Regions from separate parts of the Bradyrhizobium zhanjiangense genome, predicted to be linked through region 1. Evidence: riboswitches for the same ligand, from Rfam matches in the RefSeq annotation. Region 1 holds a riboswitch; each other region holds the start of a gene.
The links. Region 1 has a riboswitch for cobalamin ahead of XH85_RS30540 (energy-coupling factor ABC transporter permease). Riboswitches for the same ligand answer to the same signal wherever they lie in the genome.

Region 1 (3,275 bases):
GGCAATCGCCGCGGGTCTTCGTGACTATCGCGCCGGGGTGCGCCTCGCAGGCGTCGTGCTCAATCGCGTCGCCAGCCCGCGCCATGAAGATCTCGTGCGGCACGCACTCAACGATGCCGGCATTGCCGTGTTCGGCGCGCTGCCGCGCCATGCCGAGATCAGCCTGCCGAAGCGCCATCTCGGCCTGGTTCAGGCCGAGGAGCAGGTCGAGATCGGCAAGCTGATCGACGAGGCCGCGCGCTTCGTCGCCGAGCATGTCGATCTCGAGGCGGTGCTGCGAGCGGCAGCCAGCTGGTCGCCGCAATCCGGGGAGAACGGCCTGAACGTGACGCCGCCGGGCCAACGCATCGCGCTGGCCCGCGATGCGGCGTTCTCTTTCGTGTATCCGCATATGCTGGAAGCCTGGCGCGCGGCCGGCGCCGAGATCTCGACATTCTCGCCGTTGGCCGATGAAGCGCCTGACGCAAGCGCCGATGTCTGCTGGCTGCCAGGCGGCTATCCCGAGCTTCATGCCGGCAAGATTGCGGCTAGTGCACGCTTTCGCGACGGCTTGCGCGTCTTTGCTGAGACGCGCCCCGTGCACGGCGAATGCGGAGGCTATATGGTGTTGGGAATCGCTTTGACCGACGCCGACGGCGTGCGCCATGAGATGGCGGGGTTGCTCGGCCTGGAGACCAGCTTTGCCAAGCGCCGCATGCATCTGGGCTATCGTCTCGCCGAACTGGCCGCACCGATGCCGGGGCATCAGGTCGGCGCACGCCTGCGCGGCCACGAGTTCCATTATTCGACAATCATCGCCCAGCCGGACACGCCGCTGGCCGTGGTTCACGATGCAACCGGCACGGTCATTGCCGAGACCGGCTCGCGGCGGGGCCAAGCCACCGGCACGTTCTTCCATCTGATCGCGGAGGATCGGTGAGCGGTTTTGTTTCTTTCGTCTCCGCCGGCCCCGGCGACCCAGAACTCCTCACGGTGAAGGGGACTGCGCGGCTGCGTGAGGCCGACGTCGTGCTCTATGACGATCTTGCCTCCGGCGCGATCCTCGATCTCGCTCGTCCCGGCGCCAATCTCGTCGCGGTGGGGAAACGGGCAGGGCGGCCCTCGACCAAGCAGCACCATGTCAATCGCCTGCTCGTCGATTATGCCGCAACCGGCGCGCGGGTGGTGCGGCTGAAGTCCGGCGACGCCGGCATTTTCGGCCGGCTCGAGGAGGAGCTGGAGACGCTGCGCGAGGCCGGCATCGGCTACGAGATCATTCCCGGCGTCACCTCCGCCTGCGTTGCCGCCGCGCAAGCCGGCATCCCCCTGACCCGGCGCCACACCTCGCGGCGGGTGCAGTTCGTGACCGGGGCCGACGTCACCGGCGAACTGCCGCCAAACCTGAATTGGGCGGCGCTCGCCGATCCCGAGGCAACCACCGTGGTCTACATGGGCCGGCGCACTTTTCCGGCGCTTGCCGCAAAATTGATCGACCATGGCCTCGCCGCAGATACGCCGGCGCTGTTTGCGGAATCACTCGGCCGTTCCGACGAGCGGCTGGTCCGCACCACGATTGCCGAGCTCGCCGAGCAGCTTGCGCGGGGCGGCGCCGCCTCGACGGCCGCCGTCATCCTGTTCGGCGCCCTGGCGGGAGACGATCCGTCATGATGGCCGCCGTCGTCCTTCGCCCCTTGACGCCCGGCTCGCGAAAGGGGCACACAGGAGAGGCATGGTGCTCGACGCGGCGCAAAGCGCCGGAGCATAATCGGGAATGGGGATGGGCGGACCCAGTTGCGGCGTCCAAAACCCCAGCCGCCCCCGCGACTGTAAGCGGTGAGGGGCTCCGATCAGCCACTGAGCCGCAAGGCACGGGAAGGCCGGAGAACCCCAGTGAACCGCGAGCCAGGAGACCGGCCCTGCACGTTTTGAGGCCAAGGCCGTCGGGTGTGACGGCAGGAAGGATCTGAACCATGCATATCGAACCAGGGATCGTGACGGGCGCCAAGCTCGTGTTGAGTTACGCAACCGGCATCGCCGCAGGTGGTGTTGCCTTGAAACTCGCGGTCGAGACCGTGCGCGAGCAGGGCATCGGCTCGCTCGCGACGCGCACGCTCGCCACCACCGGCCTCGTCTTCACTTTCTTCCAGGTGCTGCCGCACTTCCCGGTCGGCGTCTCCGAGGTGCACTTCATCCTGGGCTCGACCTTGTTCCTGCTGTTCGGTGCTGCGCCCGCCGCCTTCGGCCTTGCGTTCGGCCTGCTGCTCCAGGGCGTCTTCTTCGTGCCGACCGACCTGCCGCAATATGGCATGAACGTCACCACGCTCCTGGTGCCGCTGTTCGCGATCCAGGCGTTGGCGACGCGGATCATTCCGCGCAACACGGCTTACGTCGATCTGCAATACCGCCAGGCGCTGGCGCTCTCGACCGCCTATCAGTCCGGCATCGTCGCCTGGGTGGCGTTCTGGGCCCTCTATGGCTCCGGCTTCGGCGCGACCAACCTCGCCAACATCGCGACGTTTGCGGCATCCTATGCGCTGGTCATCGTGATCGAGCCGCTCGCCGATCTCGCCGTGCTGGCGCTGGCGAAGTCGCTGCGTGGCGTCACCGCGCCCGGCCTCGTCACGCCGCGCCTGCATAACGCCGCTTAAGAGACAAGCGAACGGGCGGCCGGCGCGGTCGCCCTTCGCGCTCGTGATGCTCACGCTCTCCCTGATAGGCATCGGTTGCGGCGATCCCGGGCAGCTCACGCGCGCCGCGATCCAAGCCATCAACGCCGCCGATCTCGTCCTGATCCCGCGCAAGGGGTCGGCGAAATCCGATCTTGCGGATCTGCGGCGGACGATCTGCGCGGACGTGCTCACCAGCGCGAGCACGCGCATCGCCGAGTTCGACTTGCCAGTGCGTGACGCGACTGAGGCGGACTACCGCAAGGGCGTGGACGATTGGCACGATGCGGTTGCCGCGACCTGGTCGCAAACGATCGCAAATCATCTCGCCGGCGAGGGCAAGGTTGCGCTGCTGATCTGGGGCGATCCTTCGCTCTACGACTCCTCGCTACGCATCGCGCGGCGGCTCGATCCCTTGCCTGATATCGAGGTCGTGCCCGGCATCACCTCAATCCAGGCGCTGTGCGCCGTGCATGCGCTGCCGCTCAACGACATCGGCGAGCCGTTCCTAGTCACGACGGGGCGGCGCTTGCGCGAAGGCGGCTGGCCGCAGAGCGTCGATACCGTGGTGGTGATGCTCGACGGCGGCACGGCGTTCCAGTCGCTCGATCCGGCTGGGCTTCAGATCTG
Region 2 (3,275 bases), 1.6 Mb from region 1:
CTCGGAAGACAGCCCTCGTATAAGCCATGCCGGCGCGCAAGAGCAGCGCGTCGTTGACGCGATAGGAGACACTGGTCTCCGAGCCGTAACGGCGGGTCGGATCGAGATTGGTATTGTAGAACAGGATTGGATTGAAATGGATCTCGTTGGTGAGGTCCATCAGATAGAGACTGCTCTGCATCTGAAGACCGCCTCCCTTGATACGCAGCCCAGCCTCGACATCCTGCGAGGTCTGGGTCTTGAGCAGGAACGTTTGCGGCAGTGGATTGAAGAAGGGATCGAATGAGGGTCCTGACGACACCCGCTCGTCGACGTCAGGCGTGCGAAACGCCCGCGCGGCGCGGCCGAACAGCGAGACCATGTCGTTGAGGCGATGCTCGGCACCGAGGTGCAGCGCATATTGGGTCTCGTCGCTCCTGAGCGGGAGCGCGCCGATGTCGGCGTTGAACGGAGCTGCCGGATCAAAATTGTCACGTGCCGACAGACTGATGGTCTGCACCCGCGCGCCATAGGAAACGTCGGTCGTAGGCGTCACACCCAATGTGTGCTGAAAATAGCCCGCAACGGTCTGCTGCCTGAGGTCGTAATTGTGCCAGGCGGCGAGACCCTGGCCGGCGCCGCGGTTCTGCTGAAAGCTCGCATCGTAATAGTCGATGCCGGTCAAGAGCTGGGACGGCATTCCGAGCAGGAGGCTCTTCACGCTGAGCCGCGGCGTGATCGACCATGTCGTCAGATCAGCGTCGACATAGGTCGAGGTGAAAAAGGCGGGCACGGGCGTCGGACTGGAGAAGAAAGCACTCTGCTGCCTCTTGTCGCGCAGGCCGCCGTCGACGATGAGATCGACGTCGTTCACCAGGGTTTTTGTGAAGCCCGCTGTCGCGCCAAAACCTTGCTGGTTGGCATAGTTGAAGGGCGTGCTGGTCCCCTTCCGGTTGGTCGCGAGCTCGTCGAGGCCGATCGAGGGATCGACGGTGCGGCCGCCCGGCAGTCGCAGCTCCTGATTGTCGCCGGTCACGGTCAGGAACGCAGTCAACCCCGGCGTCGTGTAGTTCAGATTGCCGACGCCGTTCTCCTGGGAATAACGATTGTTGTCACGATAGCCATCGGTCTTGACGGTGTTGCCGTAAAACGAGGTCGACCACGGACCGGAATTGAGCCACGTCGAGACGTTGGCGAGCCTGGTGTTGAACGAGCCGAAGCCGGCCTCGATGCCCGCGGCCATGGGTGGTCCGCCGACGCCGTTCTTGGTGACGATGTTGATGACGCCGCCGACCGCGTTGTCCCCATAGAGCACCGCACCGGAATTGCCGCGCGTGATCTCGATGCGCTCGATGGAATTGAGCGGGATGGTGGCAAGGTCCACCTGCGCCATGTCGATGTCGTTCAGCCGCCGTCCGTTGACCAGCACCAGCGTGTTGGCGGTTGCGAACGCGCCGAAGCCGCGCAGGTCGACACCGGTCTTGGCGCCGATCGGACCGCCATAGAACGTCGTGATCTGGGCGCCCGGTACTTGCGTCGAGATGATCTCGGCAAGCGTCTGCGACGGCGAATGGGCGATGTCCGCGGCCGTGATGACGGTCGTGGCGGCGCCGACGATGCCTCCATTGTTGCTGGCCGCCTCACCGCCAAAGCCGGCCGAGCCGGTCCCTGTCGGCGCGCCGTTCGGCGTCGCACGGCGTCTCCCCATGTCGCCATCGCTGCTCGCCCTGGCACGCGTGCGGTTCTGATCGTCGGCCCTGGTCACTTCGACCGGCGGCAACTGCTCGGCGGCAGTCTGGGCGCGGACGCCCCTCATATTGAGGACAAGAACGGGAATGATGAAGCTGGACGCCAGCCAGGCCGTGCGACGGCACCGGATTGCGGCGGAAACGGAAGACATGCGAACAAAACCTCGGCAGGACATCAGTGGCACGTCACAGCGAACGAGGTTTCACGACGGAGCGATCAATCGCTCCGGTGAAGCTAATGTCTGTACTCCCCGACCGACATCTTCGCGTGTGACCACGGCTGACGGCAGGTCTCCTGGCTCGCGGGTCGTTACCTCTCCGTCGCCTTCCCAGGACCGAGATTCCCAGTGGCATAGGACGAGAGATTCGCCGCTTACAGTTGCGGGGGCAGCCATGGCATTGAGAAGATCCCGGCGTTGGGAAAATCTCGCACCACGTTCCCTTTTGATCTCCGTGAGGAGAACCGTCGCGGATCTTTTACGAGTCGTGCAGCCCGGGAGTCAATCGGCTGGTTGCATCTGGCAGCGACCACTCGCCGCTGCCGGTGCGTCCCGCAAGCAGAGGCCCGGCAGCTACGTCCGCCCTCGCGGGCGCTGGGCCTGCGCCCAAGCGATGGCGACGTCGCGTGGCGGAACATCGATGCGCTTGATCGGCGTCAGTTCGCCGGAGGCAGAGACAATCGCGGTCTCCTCGCGGCGGCAGCGCCGACACACGAAACGGACCTCACGCGGGAATGCCGACCAGCTTGAACGTTTGACGTTGGCAGCCATCGGCCATGCGTCGCAATGCGAGCACGACACTAGGAACCGGCCGGGATCGAGCATACCCATTCAATCGGACTCCACGCGTCCTGCCCGCCTCCTTCAATGATTAATCCAAGTGAATCGTTCCGGTGCCTGGGCACCGCCGACGGCCTCCTGTCTTTTGGCGCGCCGGCGATTTTGGCCACAAGCATCAAGAACTCAGCGAGCCCCCTTGAGGGTGCAGGAGGTCGTGCAGGTGACCGTGGTGCCGTGATCGCATGACTTGCAGGCGCTGACGCACTGGTTCATGTCGCGAGGATTGTAGCTGTAGTTTCGCATCGGGCAGGTCGACGTCGAGCCGGTGATGTCCTGCTCCTGATCGCAGGCAGCCGTCATGAGCGCGAATATGATCACTGCAACGAGACGCATGGGATTGCCCGTCAAACATGGCAAGTGACACTCGCGAGGCGCTGCATTGCAACGAACCCCGGCCTTCCCACTACGAGCCATCGCCAATCAGCGACGCCCGCATGCGCCTGAGAATGCGCGCCAAATGTTAAGAACGGATTGCAGTCGGCCTCAAGCAGCAGCGCTGGTCGCGATCGCCTGCCGCATATCCACCGCCAGCTGGCGGTACTGCTCGGCGAGCTTCAGATAGAACTCGCGCTTGGTGCTGTCGGTGGCGAGCTTGGCAATCAGCTCGCACTCGGCGGAGAGCGTCTCGAACCGTTCGAGCCTGTCCTCAAGGTGTGTCATCGGCGTGTCCCCATCTGACGCCTCAGGGACGTCGAGCCTAAGCCCGGGA
Region 3 (3,275 bases), 3.5 Mb from region 1:
GTTCATTTTGGTCAAGTTCAGCGACGCCCCACATTCGAGGGACGAACTGTGCCACCTTCGAGGCGTTGGAGATAACTTGTTCTATTGTCTCACCGTCTTGCGCTCGCCACTGTGACTTGAATCTTTGGATAAGAGGGCTGTCGTTTTCGATAGGGGGGCTGTCGTTGGCGCGAACAGTGTTGCTCGTCGCAGCCAGCCCGGCCAGGCAGATCAGGGATCGACCGAGCCAAAGCCATAGCGCGCGTCTTCCTGACGTTTTCTTCATAACCGTCGGCCTATTCGGTCTCATCCACACGTCATTCCAGAGCGGGCAACCTTCAACCTGTTATGCGCGAGCGCAAGAAGTTAGCGGCGACGCGACGGGGCGACCACTGGTTTCCCGTGCGAGCAGGCGCTCCCCTCTATGTCACGCGCCGCTAACTTCACTGCCACCGACAGCCTCAATTTGCTGTGCTGGACATGCCCAGCAGGAGGACTGGGCATGCAGAGGACGTGCATTCTTCGTGCCAGATAATAGACGGCAATTCGCACCGGTTTTGTGTCCTCTTTGTCGACTTTCCGACTGGCGCATGTCTCGATGTTTCCGTTCAACCTCTCCAGCGCGGCTTATGCATCCCCGTCACGCACCGGATGTTCGACGGCACAGCGGAACGCCTCGGTGCCAAGTTCCTGATGAGAAGTGGCAGCCCGTTTGCCGTCATTGAACCGTGTCGTTCGGTTATCGTTGCCGGAATGTGGGCTTTCGATCTCTGCCGTGGCTTCGGGCACTTTCGGCCAAGGGGCCATGGCGCGCCCTTTCGCGACGTGCGGCGCTCCGGAAGTCGAGAACAGCCTCAGTCGGGCGCGCTTTGTACTCGATGGCGAACGACGCCAAGCCGATCTTCGCCGAGCATTTGGGGTGTGGCTAGCACCGCAAATCAAACGTGCTGCCCGGGTATGTTGCTGGCTTATCCAGATGTCTTGGGCCTATTCAACACGGATCCTGTTGGTCGAGAAGGTGGCTGGATGGCGCACGTGCTCGAAAAACCGCTGGGAAGCTGGGACGGGCGACAATGCGTTCTGCCCTCGAGGCAGCAGTCCCGACCGCGCAAGCCGCATTTGTCCGTTCCACCGATCTGGCGTGCACCCCGCGGGCAGCTGCGATGCTCATTGCGATATCGCTGATTGGAGAGCGCTTCTACATCATCTCAATGATAGAGATGCACGGTCATTCGCGTAGCAGATGTCGCAGCATCAGCTTGAGACAGAATCTGGGAGGTTGACGGAAGACTTCTCTTGCCGATAATCCAGGTCGTCGAGGTTCTCCGGTTTCCATTTGATCCGGAGCTAAGAGGGAAGCCGGTGAAAATGCCGGCGCTGCCCCCGCAACTGTGAGCGGCGAGCCGCTGTCCAACGATGTCACTGAAGCCTGCGCGGCTTCGGGAAGGCCGGACAGCAGCGATGACCCGCGAGCCAGGAGACCTGCCCCGACAAAATATTCGTCCACGGGCGGGGTGTCCCGGTGGTGCGCCAAGCAGCCGTCGCACCGCGCGACTTCCCCTGCCTGCGTCCGCCATGGCCTTTGCTCCCAACATGGGGTTAACGCTATGTCTCTTCTCTCCCTTCCTGTTGCCACGCTCGGAACGCCACGCATCGGTCCAAGGCGCGAGCTCAAACTCGCTCTAGAAAGCTACTGGGCCGGAAAAAGCAGCGAACAGCAGTTGCTCGAGGACGCAGCTGGCCTGCGTGCCGCGAACTGGGCTCGTCAGAAATCTATCGGCGTCACGGTCATTCCATCGAACGATTTCTCGCTGTATGACCAGGTGCTCGACACAAGTGTCATGGTTGGCGCCATCCCGGAGATCTACGCCTCGAAAGACGAATCCGTTTCGCTCAAGACATACTTCGCCATGGCCCGCGGTTCACAATGCGACGACCAGGAAGCGAGTTGCGGTCACGGACCGCGCGGATTTGGCGCACCCGCGCAGGAGATGACCAAGTGGTTCGACACCAACTACCACTACATGGTCCCCGAGTTTCACAGGGGACAGACTTTCAGGCTATGCTCTCGCAAGCCGATCGAGGAGTATGAGGAAGCCAAGGCCCTTGGCTTTCAGACCCGCCCTGTCCTGATCGGGCCGGTCACATTCCTAAAGCTCGGCAAGAGTCCCGATCCCACGTTCCAGCCACTCTCACTGCTGGATGAACTGATACCCGCGTATATCGAGGTTCTGCAGGAATTGGCCAAACGTGGGGCAAATTGGGTTCAGTTCGACGAGCCCTGCCTGATTCTCGATCTGGAGGAGGGGGCGCGAAAATCTTTGCGACATGCCTATGACCGGCTCGCCAAGGAGGGGCCGGCCATCAAGATCATGGTTGCCAGTTATTTCGGAGACCTCGGCGACAATCTCGACACCGCCTTGAGCCTGCCAGTTGCCGGGCTGCACCTCGATCTGGTTCGAGCGCCACAGTTGTTGCACCAGATTATCGCTGGCGGCCGAAGTGATCTCGTCATGTCGCTCGGTGTCGTCGACGGTCGGAATGTATGGCGGTCGAATTTGTCGTCGCTGCGCCAGCAGCTCGAACCCGCGATTGCGAAGCTTGGCAAGGATCGTGTACAGATTGCCCCATCCTGCTCGCTGCTTCATGTGCCGGTCGATGTTGAACTCGAGACCGGTCTCGCTTCCGACGTCAAGAGCTGGCTTGCTTTCTCGGTCCAGAAGATGCGGGAGCTTGCGATCCTAGCGCGGGCACTTGCGGGCGACCAGAATGTTGCGCTAGCTCTTGCCGAGTCGGAACGTGCCGCGACTGTCCGCCGGTCTTCGCCGAAAATCCGTGATGCCAATGTCGCTGTCCGGATGACAGCGATCGACCAGACCATGCGTCGGCGCGCGAGCCCATTTGCCCGTCGTGCCGAGATCCAAAGAAATCGTTTCGGACTACCGGCTTTTCCAACCACGACGATCGGGTCGTTTCCGCAGACCACAGAGGTCCGGAATGCCCGTGCGGCGTATGCGCGAGGCGCGATAAGCGACGAGCAATACGACAGGTTCCTCAAGGAGGAGACTGCGCGCGCCGTACGTTGGCAGGAGGACATCGGTCTTGACGTCCTCGTGCATGGCGAGTTCGAGCGCAATGACATGGTGCAGTACTTCGGCGAGCAACTCGCCGGCTTCGCATTTACCAGGAACGGATGGGTGCAGTCGTACGGCTCGCGCTGCGTCAGGCCACCGATCCTGTTTGGCGATGTAGTGCGGTCGAAGCCTATCACCGTGGACTGGTGGCGCTACGCGCAA

Region 2: linked by a shared signal. The riboswitch ahead of XH85_RS22705 (TonB-dependent receptor) and the one ahead of XH85_RS30540 (energy-coupling factor ABC transporter permease) in region 1 are both predicted to bind cobalamin.
Region 3: linked by a shared signal. The riboswitch ahead of metE (5-methyltetrahydropteroyltriglutamate--homocysteine S-methyltransferase) and the one ahead of XH85_RS30540 (energy-coupling factor ABC transporter permease) in region 1 are both predicted to bind cobalamin.

Annotation. Positions count from the first base shown of each region.
Region 1 is NZ_CP022221.1:6,343,684-6,346,958, reverse strand. It holds gene XH85_RS30550 (cobyrinic acid a,c-diamide synthase CobB) at 1-919, shown strand, start outside; gene cobA (uroporphyrinogen-III C-methyltransferase) at 916-1,647, shown strand; cobalamin riboswitch at 1,693-1,912, shown strand; gene XH85_RS30540 (energy-coupling factor ABC transporter permease) at 1,950-2,627, shown strand; gene cobF (precorrin-6A synthase (deacetylating)) at 2,674-3,275, shown strand, end outside.
Region 2 is NZ_CP022221.1:4,751,792-4,755,066, reverse strand. It holds gene XH85_RS22705 (TonB-dependent receptor) at 1-1,795, opposite strand, end outside; cobalamin riboswitch at 1,996-2,210, opposite strand; gene XH85_RS22695 (hypothetical protein) at 2,690-2,899, opposite strand; gene XH85_RS45270 (hypothetical protein) at 3,050-3,226, opposite strand.
Region 3 is NZ_CP022221.1:2,883,079-2,886,353, forward strand. It holds gene XH85_RS13390 (nodulate formation efficiency C protein) at 1-265, opposite strand, end outside; cobalamin riboswitch at 1,281-1,483, shown strand; gene metE (5-methyltetrahydropteroyltriglutamate--homocysteine S-methyltransferase) at 1,587-3,275, shown strand, end outside.